One region of the Mesorhizobium album genome, then DNA from elsewhere that is predicted to be linked to it. Evidence: predicted binding sites of a transcription regulator. Region 1 holds the regulator's gene; each other region holds the start of a gene.
What was found. Region 1 encodes PhoB, which activates phosphate uptake and scavenging genes when phosphate is short. Its sites were predicted from a motif close to TGTCATNNANCTGTCAT; they were not measured.

Region 1 (3,207 bases):
AGAGGACAGATGAAACCGATGTTGTCCACCGATCTGAACGTAGCCGACACCGCCGTGGAGAAGGCCAAGATCGAAGTCAAGAACCTCAACTTCTACTATGGCCAGTCGAAGGCGCTGAAGGACATCAACCTGTCATTGCCCGAACGCAGCGTCACTGCCTTCATCGGGCCGTCGGGCTGCGGGAAGTCGACACTGCTGCGCGTGCTGAACCGCATCTACGAGCTCTATCCGAAGCAAAGCGCAGAGGGCCAGGTGCTGCTTGACGGCAAGAACATCCTCGACCGGTCGCAGGACCTCAACCTGCTCAGGAGCAAGATCGGCATGGTGTTCCAGAAGCCGACGCCGTTCCCGATGTCGATCTACGAGAACATCGCCTTCGGCGTCAGGCTGTATGAGAAGATCAGCAAGGCGGAGATGGACAACCGCGTCGAGTCGGCGCTGAAGCGCGCCGCGCTCTGGAACGAGGTCAAGGACAAGCTCAACGCCAGCGGCCAGAGCCTCTCCGGCGGCCAGCAGCAGCGGCTTTGCATCGCCCGCACCGTGGCGGTGAAGCCGGAAGTCATTCTGCTCGACGAGCCGGCTTCGGCGCTCGATCCGCTGTCGACCGCCAAGATCGAGGAGCTGATCGATGAGCTGCAGGCCGACTACACGATCGTGATCGTCACCCACAACATGCAGCAGGCGGCGCGCGTGTCGCGGCAGACGGCGTTCATGTATCTCGGCGAGCTGGTCGAGTTCGACCGCACCGAGAAGATCTTCACCTCGCCTCGCGAGAAGCGCACGCAGGACTATATCACCGGCCGCTTCGGCTGAGTTCATACGAGGACATTCATCATGGCCGAACATACCGTCGCTTCCTTCGACGAGGATTTGAGGCAGATCAGCCGGCTCATCCGCGACATGGGCGATCTTGCCGGCTCCATGGTCGGCGCGTCGACCAAGGCTCTGCTCAATTCCGACAACGCGCTGGCGCAGCGCGTGGTCTCCGACGATGCCATCATGGACGCCAGGCAGCGCGAGCTCGACGACCGCGCCATCACGCTGATCGCCAAGCGCCAGCCGATGGCCGACGACCTGCGCAACGTGGTCGGCGCGATCCGCATGGCCGGCGACCTCGAACGCATCGGCGATCTCGCCAAAAACATTGCCAAGCGCGTCGGCTCCGTCGGCGTCAGCACCGCGCCGCGCGACCTTTCGCACTCCATCGATTCGATGGCGCAGCTGGTGCTGATCCAGGTCCAGGGCGTGATCGAGGAGTACACGGCGGGCGACGCCACGGCGCTCGCCAAGCTCAGGAACGACGACGAGCGCGTCGACGTGAAATACACCTCCGTCTTCCGCGAGCTCCTGACCTACATGATGGAGGATCCGCGCAACATCACGGCTTGCACGCATCTCCTGTTCTGCGCCAAGAATCTGGAACGCATCGGCGATCATGTCACCAATATCGCCGAGAACGCCTATTACGTGCTGACCGGCACCCAATTGCCCGCGAATCGTCCGAAGCAGGACGAGACGGCGATGCCGGCGCCGGCGGCCTGACAACGAAGGTGACTGCCAAATGATCGCGCCACGCATCATGGTGGTGGAGGACGAGGAGCCGCTGGGGGTGCTGCTCCGCTACAACCTCGAATCCGAGGGCTATCAGGTCGAGGTGGTGACCCGTGGCGACGAAGCCGAGATCCGCCTGCAGGAGAACGTGCCCGACCTGTTGGTGCTCGACTGGATGGTGCCGGCGGTTTCCGGCATCGAGCTTTGCCGTCGCCTCAGGATGCGGCCCGAGACCGAGCGGCTGCCGATCATCATGCTGACGGCGCGCGGCGAGGAAAGCGACCGGGTGCGCGGCCTCTCGACGGGTGCCGACGACTATCTGGTCAAGCCGTTCTCGACGCCGGAATTCATGGCCAGGGTCAAGGCGCTGCTGCGCCGCGCCAAGCCGGAGGTGCTGTCCAGCGTGCTCAAGGTCGGCGACATCGTGCTCGACCGTGAATCGCACCGCGTCTACCGCAAGAAGAGCGAGATCAGGCTCGGCCCGACCGAGTTCCGGCTGCTCGAATTCATGATGCGGCATCCCGGCCGGGTGTTCTCACGCAGCCAGCTGCTCGACAATGTCTGGGGCGAGACGATCTATATCGACGAACGCACGGTGGACGTGCATGTCGGGCGTCTGCGCAAGGCGGTCAACAACGGCCGCATGCCCGATGTCATCCGCACCATTCGCGGGGCGGGCTACGCGATCAGGGAAGACTGATCAGGCGACGTTCTTCCCGGTTGCACCGGTCCTCGCATGGACGCCCGGCGCGAAGATCTCCTGGTCGACGAAGGTGAGCGCGCGCATGGCGCAGCCTTCGCGGATGAGCGGCAATTCGTTCGGCTCGGTGTCGAAGGAGATCGACTTCGAATGCTGGCCGCCTGCGGTCTGGGCGATGGCCTCGCGCAGCGCCGGCTCTATCAGGTCGAACGCCGCGGCGCTGACGCCGACCATGGCGACCGGTGCCGGGTCGATCAGCGCGAACAGGTTGCCAAGGCCGAAGCCGAGCGCCTCGCCGGCCTTGCGGTAGGCTTCGCGCTCCGGTCCGGCGCTCTCGCGCGCCTTGGCGGCAAGAGCCCGCATGTCGGCATCGCTGACGTCGACCGGCTCGGAGTTCTCGCTCATCCCTTTGGCATTGCGCCAGATGGCGTAGTTGCCGGCATAGGCCTCGACGCAGCCGCGGCGTCCGCAGCGGCAGAGCGCGCCGCCCGGACGGTGGATCATGTGCCCGAACTCGCCTCCGGAAGAATGCGTGCCGGTGAAGAGCTCGCCCTTCAGCACCAGACCCATACCGATGCCGTGCGAGAGCAGGATGGCGATGAAATTGTCGCGATAGCGGTCGGGATCGCGCCATTGCAGCGCCACCGCCATCATGTTGCAGTCGTTCTCCATGGTGGCCGGAATACCGAATTCCTTTTCCAGAATGTCGGCGAAGGGAATATCGGTCAGCGGCGTGATCGGCGACCACAGCATGGCGCGGGCATGAGAATCGGTGATGCCCTGGATGCCCATGGCGATGCGGGCGACGCTGCCGACATCGAGGTCGGGGTCCTCCAGCCGGCGCCGGACGATTGCTGTGCATTCGCCAATCAGCTCGTCGCGCGGCATGGTCAGCGTATCGAGGCGCCGCTGTTCCTCGGCGATAACCTGGCCGGCATAGTCGATGACGGCGACGG
Region 2 (3,207 bases), on a different contig from region 1:
AAAATGTCGCGGCATTTCTCGGCGATCTCGATGAACGAGAAACTGTTCGCCCGCATCGACGACCTCTACCAGCGCCGCGAGAGCCTGAAGCTCGACCCGGAAACGCTGCGCGTGCTAGAAAAGACCTGGAAAGGCTTTGTCCGCTCGGGCGCGAAACTGGACGCCGAAGGCAAGAAGCGGCTCGCGGCCATCAACGAGGAGCTCTCCTCGCTCGGCACCAGATTCGGCCAGAACGTGTTGGCCGATGAGCGCGACTGGGCGCTGTTCCTCGACGAGGCCGACCTCGCCGGCCTGCCGGATTTTTTGAAGAGCGCGATGGCCGAGGCCGCCGAGATGCGCGGCCAGAAGGGCTGCTACGCGGTGACGCTATCGCGCTCGATCTACGAGCCGTTCTCGACATTTTCCGAGCGCCGCGACCTGCGCGAGGTCGCCTTCCGCGCCTTTACCATGCGCGGCCAGAATGGCGGCGCGACCGACAACTCGGATGTGGTACGCGACATGCTGAAACTGCGCGCCGAGAAGGCGAAGCTGCTTGGGTATGAATCCTACGCCGCGCTGAAGCTCGACGACACGATGGCGAAGACGCCGAAGGCGGTGCATGACCTGCTCGACCCGGTCTGGGAGAAGGCGCTGGAAAAGGCGGCCGCCGACCGGAAGGAATTGGAGCGGCTGGCGACCGAAGCCGGCAGCAACGAGAAATTCGCCGCCTGGGACTGGCGCTTCTACCAGGAAAAGCTGCGCGCCGAGAAATTCGCCTTCGACGAGGCGGAGCTGAAGCCTTATCTGCAGCTCGAGCGCATCATCGAGGCCTGCTTCGATGTCGCCACGAAGCTGTTCGGCATCAGCTTCGAGGAGAAGAACGGCATCGCCGCCTGGCATCCCGACGCGCGCGCCTTCGTGGTCAAGAATGCCGACGGCAGCGAGCGCGGCCTGTTCCTGGCCGACTATTTCGCGCGGCCGTCGAAGCGCTCGGGCGCCTGGATGAGCGCGCTGAAGTCGGGCTACAAGCTCGGCCACGGCGCGAAGCCTGTCATTTACAACATCATGAATTTCGCCAAGCCGCCGGCCGGCGAGGCGGCGCTGCTGTCGGTCGACGAGGCGAAGACTTTGTTCCACGAATTCGGCCATGCGCTGCACGGCATGCTGACCGACGTCACCTGGCCCTCGGTCTCCGGCACCTCGGTTAGCCGCGACTTCGTCGAATTGCCCTCGCAACTTTACGAGCATTGGCTGACGGTGCCGGCGGTGCTGCAAAAGCATGCGCTGCACGTCAAGACCGGCAAGCCGATGCCAAAGGACCTGCTCGACAAGATGCTCGCCGCCCGCACCTTCGGCGCCGGCTTCGCCACCGTCGAGTTCACCGCCTCGGCGCTGATCGACATGGCCTACCACGCGCGGCCGGATGCGCCGCAAGAGCCGCTTCGTTTCGAAACCGAAACGCTTGAAAAGCTGCACATGCCCGAAACCATCGCGATGCGCCACCGCACCCCGCATTTCGGCCATGTCTTTTCAGGCGACGGCTATTCGGCCGGCTACTATTCCTACATGTGGTCGGAGGTGCTCGACGCCGACGCCTTCTCGGCCTTCGAAGAGACCGGCGATCCGTTCAATCCGGAACTCGCCGAGCGGTTGAAGAAGAACATCTACGCCGCCGGCGGCTCGAAGGACCCCGAAGAGCTCTACACCGCCTTCCGTGGGAAGATGCCGTCGCCGGATGCGATGATGGTGAAGCGAGGGCTGGTGTAGCGCCCCTTCCTTCTCCCACAAGGGGAGAAGGGAAGAGCGGCCTGTTCATTGTTATCAAAACTTCATGGTTCCGAAATGCGCCTGAAACAATGAGGCCCGAGCTTGGCGGTCCCGTTCAATGCCATCCGGAGACAGCCATGAACAAGATCTCGTTGACCCGCCGCGCTTTCGTCACCTCGGCCAGCGCCTTTGGCCTTGTCGCCGCCTCCGGGCTCGCGCTGCCTTACTATTCCCGCGCCAATCAGCGCCCGGCCTTCACCCATGGCGTCCAGTCCGGCGATGTCGACGCGACCTCTGGCATGGTCTGGACCCGCACCGACCGCCCGGCGCGCGTCATGTACGAAGTGTCGACGACGGAAAGCTTCGCCGAGGCGACGCGGCTGGCTGCGCTCGATACGTCGCCCGCCAGTGACTACACGGTCAAGCGGCTGCTCACCGATCTCGCTTCGGACCAGGACATCTTCTATCGCATGGTCGCCGCCGACCTTTCCGACATCAACGCCGTCTCCGAGCCGATTGTCGGCCGCTTCCGCACCGCGCCGGCCTCGAAGCGCGACGTGCGCTTCGCCTGGTCGGGCGACACCGCCGGTCAGGGCTGGGGCATCGACGAGACCGGCATGAAAACCTACTCGACCATCGCCAAGCACACGCCGGACTTCTTCCTGCATTCCGGCGACACGATCTATGCCGACGGCGCCATGAAGGACGAGGTCGACCTGCCCGGCGGCGGCAAGTGGAAGAACGTCGTCATGATCGACGGCAAGCGCAAGGTCGCCGAGACGCTGGACGAGTATCGCGACCAGTGGAAATACAACATGATGGACAAGCACGTGCTGGGCCTCTCCGCCATCTGCCCGACCTTCTACCAGTGGGACGACCACGAGGTGCTGAACAACTGGTCGGATTCGAAGGATCTCAGCAAGGACGATCGCTACAAGGAAAAATCCATCCATGTGTTGGCGGCCCGCGCGGCGCGCGCCTTCCATGAGATGACGACCATCCGCTACGAGCCGTCGGAGCCGGGCCGCGTCTATCGCAAGATCGCTTACGGTCCGCTGCTCGACGTGTTCTTCCTCGACATGCGCTCCTATCGCGGCCCGAACGGGCCCGACAAGGAGGAGACGCTGACGCCGAAGTCGCGCATGCTCGGCGAACAGCAGACCAAGTGGCTGAAGCGGGAGCTGGCGAATTCGAAGGCGACCTGGAAGATCATCGCCGCCGACATGCCGCTCAGCCTTGTCGTCTGGGACGATGCGGCAAAGAAGGTTGGCTTCGAAGCGGTCAGCAATCACGACAATGGCGCGCCGAAGGGCCGCGAGCTCGAATTCGCCGACCTGCTCCGCTACATCAAGAATGCCGGCATTACCAACACGGTGTGGCTCACCGCCGACGTCCACTACACGGCGGCGCATTACTACAATCCCGACAAGGCGCAGTTCCAGGATTTCAACCCGTTCTGGG
Region 3 (3,207 bases), on a different contig from region 1:
AGCTTGGCAGTCATGTCGGCACCAAGCGCGGTGCGGACGACCAGCGGGCCGTTGGGGATCAGGCCCGAGCGCCAGACTTCGACGAAGTCGTTCGGGTCGACGGCGCCCTTGGCGACTTCCTTGTGGAAAGTGCCGGAGGTGTAGCCGTTCTTGAAGTCGCCGATGCCGGAGGAATCGTCCACCGCCACGTCAACCTTGCCGTCGCGGACGGCAAGGACGTTGTTCTCGTGGCCGCCGTTGAACTGGGTCGAGGCGAAGTAGGTCTCGTTGGAAGCGCCGGTGTCCTTCGGAATCTGGGTCAGCGGGATCAGATAGCCCGAGGTCGAATCCGGGTCGGCATAGCCGAGCTTCTTGCCCTTGGCCGACTTGATGTCGGTGATGCCGGAAGTCTTCAGCGCCAGGCCGATCGAATAGTAGCCGGTCGAGCCGTCGGTCTGCTTGGTGGTGAGGATCGGAGTGACGGCCTTCGGGTCCTTCAGATAGACGCTGGCGTAGCCGGACGCGCCGAGCTCGGCGAAGTCGAGCGTGCCGCCGAGCAGGCCCTGGATGACGCCGTCATAGTCGGCGGCCGGAAACAGCGACACCTTCTCGAAGCCGAATTCGGCCTTGAGGTGGTCGGCGAGGCACTGGTAGTTGCGCAGGCGGTCGGTCTCGTTCTCGCCGCCGAGGATGCCGACGCGGAACTCCTTGATGTCGGCAGCGTGGGCGGCACTTGCCGCCATGGCCAGCATCGATACGGCGCAAAAAACCATTTTCCTGAACATTGATCTCTCTCCTGTTGCTCCGGCTTCGCGCCGGTGGCGTTCGAATTTTTGAGTTCAGCCTTTGACGCGGGCGGGCGATCCGGGTTGCTCTTTTGCTGAAATTCACGATTTGCCCGGACCAGCTTCAGCCCGGGCGGCGGACTCAGTAGCCAGGGAAGGCCGGTTCGAGCGGTCCGGCGGATGCGGTGATCTTCGGCTTGACGGTGACGCTGGTCGACGTGATGGCCTCGGAGATCTCGACGCCGTTGGCATCCGCGCCATAGACCGTGCGCACGGCCTCGCGGTCGAGGTCCTCCGGCGCGCCGTCGAAGACGACCTTGCCGGCGGCCATGCCGATGATGCGGTTGCAATAGGCGCGGGCGGTGTCCAGCGTATGCAGGTTGGTGACCACGGTGATGCCTTCGCGCAGATTGATGTCGCGCAGTGAGTCCATCACCACCTTGGCGTTGAGCGGGTCGAGCGATGCGATCGGTTCATCGGCCAGAAGCACCTTCGGCTGCTGCATCATGGCGCGCGCGATCGCCACACGCTGCTGCTGGCCGCCGGAAAGTGTGCCGGCCGGCTGCAGCGCGGTGCGGGCGATGTCGAGGCGCTCGAGCGCGGCCACCGCCTCGGCGCACTCGGTGCGCGAAAACATGCCAAGCAGGTTGGAGAGCGTTGAGCGGTGGTTCAGACGGCCGAGCAGCACGTTGGTCAGGACGTCAAGGCGCGGCACCAGGTTGAACTGCTGGAAGATCATGGCGCAGTCGCGCTGCCAGCGGCGCAGCGGCGACCCCTGCAGGCGCGACACCTCCGCGCCGTCAAAAAAAATCGATCCCTGGCTGGGATCGATCAGACGATTGATCATGCGCAGCAACGTCGACTTGCCGGCGCCGGAGCGGCCGATGATGCCGACCATCTGGCCTTGCGGGATCGAGATGTTGATGTCGCTGACGGCGGTGTTCTTGCCAAATCGTCGGGTTACGCCGCGGATTTCCAGCGTGGCCGATGATGCTGACATGGCAAGACTCCAGTCCGTCGCGGTTTTGAAGGTCCGTTAACCTTCGCTAGCGCAGCCCCATGAAGCTGGGGTGTCGGATTGATGTCAGTTTTGTTACGTCCCACAGGCCATCCTTGTTTATGCATATCGTTGTCCCAAAACCGCTGCGCACTTTTGGGCGACATGCATAGCGTCAGCCAAAGACAAGCAATTCCTCGAAATGCTTCATGTCCTTGAAGCTGCAGAAGGCCGGCGGGCGCAATTCGATCACCGGAGCCTCACGCTCGAGGAACGACAGGCAGTTGTCGAGCAGGTCCTGCCAGGCGGCCACACGGTCATCGGCGAGCCGGCGGATCTGATAGGCGAAAGTGATGTGGAAGACATATGCGTCGTGATCGGGATGGCGGTAGCCGAACGGCACGGAGAGCGCGTCGCGCCATGTGCGCAGGATATGCTCGTCCTCCGGGGACGCACCGGCAACGGTGAGGCCGTTCGGCGTGACGCCGATGGCCTTGATGCGAAACGGAGGGCAAGGTTCAAAGTCTTGCAGCCGCCGCAGATAGAGGCGGGTCATGTCGTCGATGCCGGTATCGAGTGGCACATCGGCTGGCCAATAGGGAAGGCGGCGCCGGTATTCGATGATGCCCTGGAACACGGTCATATGCAGGCTGGAGATCGGCGTGAAGGCAAGGCGATCGGCGTCGGGCATGGCGCGCATGCGCTCGCGCACCTCGATGACTGCGGCTTCTGATGGCGAGCCCTGAACGAGGTGGCTGACGACCGTGTTGCCCGGCTCGAGAAGAAAATTGCCCGATCTGTCGTAGCGTGTGCCGAGGTGCACCGGCGGCATCGGATTGGTGCCTTCGAAGAAGAAGGCGAGCGAGGGTCTTACCTTGTCGAGCATGGCGATCTCCGTGGGGGGAAATCGCCTCCTGTCCGAGTCGTGTGTCAAGGATGTGAATGGTGAATGGTGAATGGTGAATGGTGAATGGTGAATGGTGAAGAAGGCTTCCCTAGCCCAGACCTTGTTGCCGGCCATTCACTATTGACCATTCACCATTCACCGCGCTCAGCCACCATACTTCTCCAGAAACGCTTCCGCCGACAGCTCCCTGAAATCGTCGAGCGCGGCGCGCAGCCGAGCATGGTCCCAATCCCACCAGGCAAGCGCCTGGTAGCGCTCGGCGGTGCGGCGGGCGAAGCGCACGCGGATCGGTTTTGCCGGCACGCCGGCGACGATCGTGTAGGGCGCGACGTCCTTCGACACCACGGCCCCGGCGCCGACCGCCGCGCCGTCGCCGACGGTCACGCCGGGCAGGATGGTCGAGCCGTGGCCGAGCCAGGTGTCGTGGCCGATGGTGACGCGCTTGGCGCGACGCTGAGCGAAGAACTCGCTCTCATGTTCGGCGTCGTCCCAATAGTCGGAAGCGCGGTAGGTGAAGTGGTGCAGCGTCGGCCGCCAAG
Region 4 (3,207 bases), on a different contig from region 1:
TTTGCGGCGACGGGCGCGCTCGCGGCGTCACGCAAGGAGCTCGACATCATCGGCTTCCTGTTCCTGGCGAGCGTCACCGGCATCGGCGGCGGAACCTTGCGCGACGTGATCCTCAACCTGCCGGTATTCTGGGTCGCCCACAGCGGCTATGTGCTGATCTGCGCCGTTGTGGCGGTGCTCGTCTTCTTCAGCGCCCATCGCGTCGAATCCCGCTACAAGCTGCTGCTCTGGCTCGATGCCATCGGGCTTGCCGCTTTTGCGGTGATGGGGGCCGCAAAGGGCCTGGCGATCACCGGCTCGCCCGTCGTCTCCGTCATCACCGGGGTGCTCACCGCCACCTTCGGCGGCATATTGCGTGACCTGCTCGCCGGCGAGCCTTCCGTACTGCTGAGACCCGAAATCTATGTCACGGCGGCGCTTGCCGGTGCTGCGCTCTTCACGCTTGGCGACCTTGCCGGCCTGCCGGCGCTTGCCTCGAGCCTGCTCGGCTTCGCCGCCGCCTTCCTGGTGCGCGGCGGCGCACTCAAATTCGGCTGGTCGTTTCCGGCCTATAAGAGCCGGCCCGGCCGAAGGCCGGAGGATATTCCGTGAAGGAGCGAATAGCGAATAGGGAGTAGCGAATAGGGCTGTTGTAATCACTCGCCGACATCTATTTCGTTCGCTATTCGCTATTCGCTATTCGCTATTCGCTATTCGCTATTCGCTATTCGCTATTCGCTATTCGCTAGGCTCATGCCGCGAAGCGCTGGCCTTCACCGCCATAATAGTTGACGTAGCGGGCGCCGATTTCCTTGACGGGCATGACGACGAAAACGTCGACCGTCGAGAATTCGTGGTCGATGACGCAGCCGTCGCCGATGCGGGCGCCGACGCGCAGGTAGCCTTTGACCAGCGGCGGCATGGCGGCGATCGCCGCCTTGGCGTTGACCGCCTCGATCGGCATCAGGTCCATCGAGCAATAGCGGCCGGCCACCGCCCGGACATCCCAGGCCTGGTCGGTGCGGCAATGATGGGCGAGATAGGTGAGCGCCTCGGCATGCGCGGCCGGCACGGTGCCGTGGAAGGACGCGCAGCCGGTCATCACGCCGATGCCGTAATGGTTGATGTAGGCCCAGATGCCTTGCCAGAGCGCCTCGATGGTGCGCTTGGAGCGGTATTCAGGAAGCACGCAGGAGCGGCCGAGCTCGAGGAAGCGCTGGCCCGGATGGCGCGCGACCAGCTTGGTCAGCTCGAATTCGCCCTCGGAATAGAAGCCGCCGGCGGCCGTGGCGATCTCCTGCCGCAGCAGACGGTAGGTGCCGACGATGCGGCGGTGTTCGGGACCGGGAAGCGAGGTGTCGAAAACCAGGAGATGATCGCAGAGCGGGTCGAAACGGTCGGCATCGCGGCGGTCCTGCGCCTGGAACAGATCCTTCCTCGCGCCAAGCTCGTCATAGAATACCCGGTAGCGCACTTCCTGGGCGGCAGCGATCTCGGCCTCGTTGCGGGCGAGCCGCACTTCAAGGTTACCGATACGGCCCAGCGTTGCGCCGTTTGCGACAGCGTCGACAGCACGCGTAGCGAGCAGGGCGCTGGCGTTCGACCGAGTATCGCATTCAGGCATGACTGTATGCACGAGTGATTCTCCTTCGAGCCATCCCTCTTGGCACGGGGATACGGTGTAGGTGCAACAGGATTGTGACAGTACCGTGATACGGCGGGGCCGGCAATACTTCGTCGGCTGGGCAATACCCTCAACCGGCTATCTTATGGACGCGAAAGCCAGGCAATCCAAGGCGTTCGACAAGCCTAAAAAATTCGTTACGCCGCGACCTGGGCCTCGACGGCCTGGACGAGCGCATCGGGGTCGAGAGGCTTGGTGACGAAGCCGCTGGCGCCGTGGGCGAGCACGCTGTGGCGGGTCTTTTCCTGGCTGTCGGCCGAAAGGACCATGATCGGTATCGGCGGCACGGCAAGCGCCTCCTCGTGGCGGCGGATGGCGGCGATTGCGTCCAGCCCGTCCATCACTGGCATGTGCAGGTCCATCAGCACCACGTCGAAGCGGTGCTTGAGGCCGGCGTCGGTTACGGCTTCGACTGCGGCCTTGCCGTTGCCGACGATCTTGACGCGATGCCCGGCCTTGAGAAGCGTGGCGCGGGCAAGCATGGCGTTGATGTCGTTGTCCTCGGCGATCAGCACGGACAGGCCCTGGTCGCGGCGGCGGGACGGGGCGCCGCGCGGTTCCGGCTGCGGCTCGGCGGGCGCCGCCACATGGCTGGTCAACAGCACGCGCAGCAGCGTCTCGCCGCGCACCGGCCGAGCGAGGAACGTCGCGTAGCCGCTGGCGCGGAACTCGCCAAGCATGCCGCGATCGGTGGGCGCGATCAGTGTGATGGCCTGGCAGTCGGCAAAGCCGCTCTGGCGCAGGCGCCTGAGCAGACGGCCGTCGCTGTTTTCGAGCGCGGCATCGACGAGAAGCACGTTGCATCCGGCGGCAAACGCAGCCGCCTGGTCCGGCGTTGCGGTGATCTCGACGGCGCCGCCATGGGCGCGGATGGTGCGCGCGATGGCATCTGCCTCGACCGCGTTCTTCGACACGATCACCGCGCGCTGGTCCGACAGGATGTTCTGGCGATGCGGCGGCGGCTCGGTCGCAGCGGTCGCTGGGAGGTCGAAGGCGAATTCGGAGCCCTCGCCGAGCCGGCTTGCAACCGAGATCGTGCCGCCCATGGCGATGACCAGGCGCTTGGAGATGGCAAGGCCGAGACCCGCTCCGCCATGCACCCTGGTCGAGGTGCCGTCCGACTGCTCGAACTCCTCGAAGATGCGCTCCATGTCCTCTTCACGCAGCCCTGGCCCCGTGTCGGCGACGGTGAAGCAGATGCGGTCGCTGCTTTCGGTGCGGACGCGCGCGACGGTGAGCAGCACGCCGCCGGCATCCGTGAACTTGACGGCATTGCCGATGAGGTTGAGCAGCACCTGGCGCACGCGGCCGGGATCGGCGGTGACCATCTGCGGCACATCGGGCTCGACATGGCAGCCGAGGCCGATGTTCTTCGAGAAGGCCTTCGCCGCCAGGAGCTCGATAATGTTGTCGGCGATCTCGCGCAGCGATGTCGGCTGCGGCTCGGGATCGAAGCGGCCGGCCTCGATCTTGGAATAGTCGAGCAGGTCCTCGATCAGCGCAAGCAGCGCGCTCGCCGATGTGGAGACGGCCCCGACATAGGT

Region 2: RFN28_RS07400 (alkaline phosphatase D family protein) is a predicted target of PhoB. The motif match lies at 1,796-1,812, and genes of this name have one in related genera.
Region 3: phnC (phosphonate ABC transporter ATP-binding protein) is a predicted target of PhoB. The motif match lies at 1,846-1,862, and genes of this name have one in related genera.
Region 4: olsB (l-ornithine N(alpha)-acyltransferase) is a predicted target of PhoB. The motif match lies at 1,667-1,683, and genes of this name have one in related genera.

What each region holds. Positions count from the first base shown of each region.
Region 1 covers NZ_JAVIIW010000012.1:135,073-138,279, forward strand. The annotation lists gene pstA (phosphate ABC transporter permease PstA) at 1-13, shown strand, start outside; gene pstB (phosphate ABC transporter ATP-binding protein PstB) at 10-813, shown strand; gene phoU (phosphate signaling complex protein PhoU) at 835-1,542, shown strand; gene phoB (phosphate regulon transcriptional regulator PhoB) at 1,562-2,251, shown strand; gene RFN28_RS12905 (ROK family transcriptional regulator) at 2,252-3,207, opposite strand, start outside.
Region 2 covers NZ_JAVIIW010000006.1:113,546-116,752, forward strand. The annotation lists gene RFN28_RS07395 (M3 family metallopeptidase) at 1-1,746, shown strand, start outside; gene RFN28_RS07400 (alkaline phosphatase D family protein) at 1,884-3,207, shown strand, end outside.
Region 3 covers NZ_JAVIIW010000002.1:54,054-57,260, forward strand. The annotation lists gene phnD (phosphonate ABC transporter substrate-binding protein) at 1-764, opposite strand, end outside; gene phnC (phosphonate ABC transporter ATP-binding protein) at 907-1,764, opposite strand; gene RFN28_RS02050 (DUF1868 domain-containing protein) at 1,937-2,647, opposite strand; gene RFN28_RS02055 (DapH/DapD/GlmU-related protein) at 2,813-3,207, opposite strand, start outside.
Region 4 covers NZ_JAVIIW010000002.1:159,045-162,251, forward strand. The annotation lists gene RFN28_RS02485 (trimeric intracellular cation channel family protein) at 1-591, shown strand, start outside; gene olsB (l-ornithine N(alpha)-acyltransferase) at 731-1,603, opposite strand; gene RFN28_RS02495 (hybrid sensor histidine kinase/response regulator) at 1,801-3,207, opposite strand, start outside.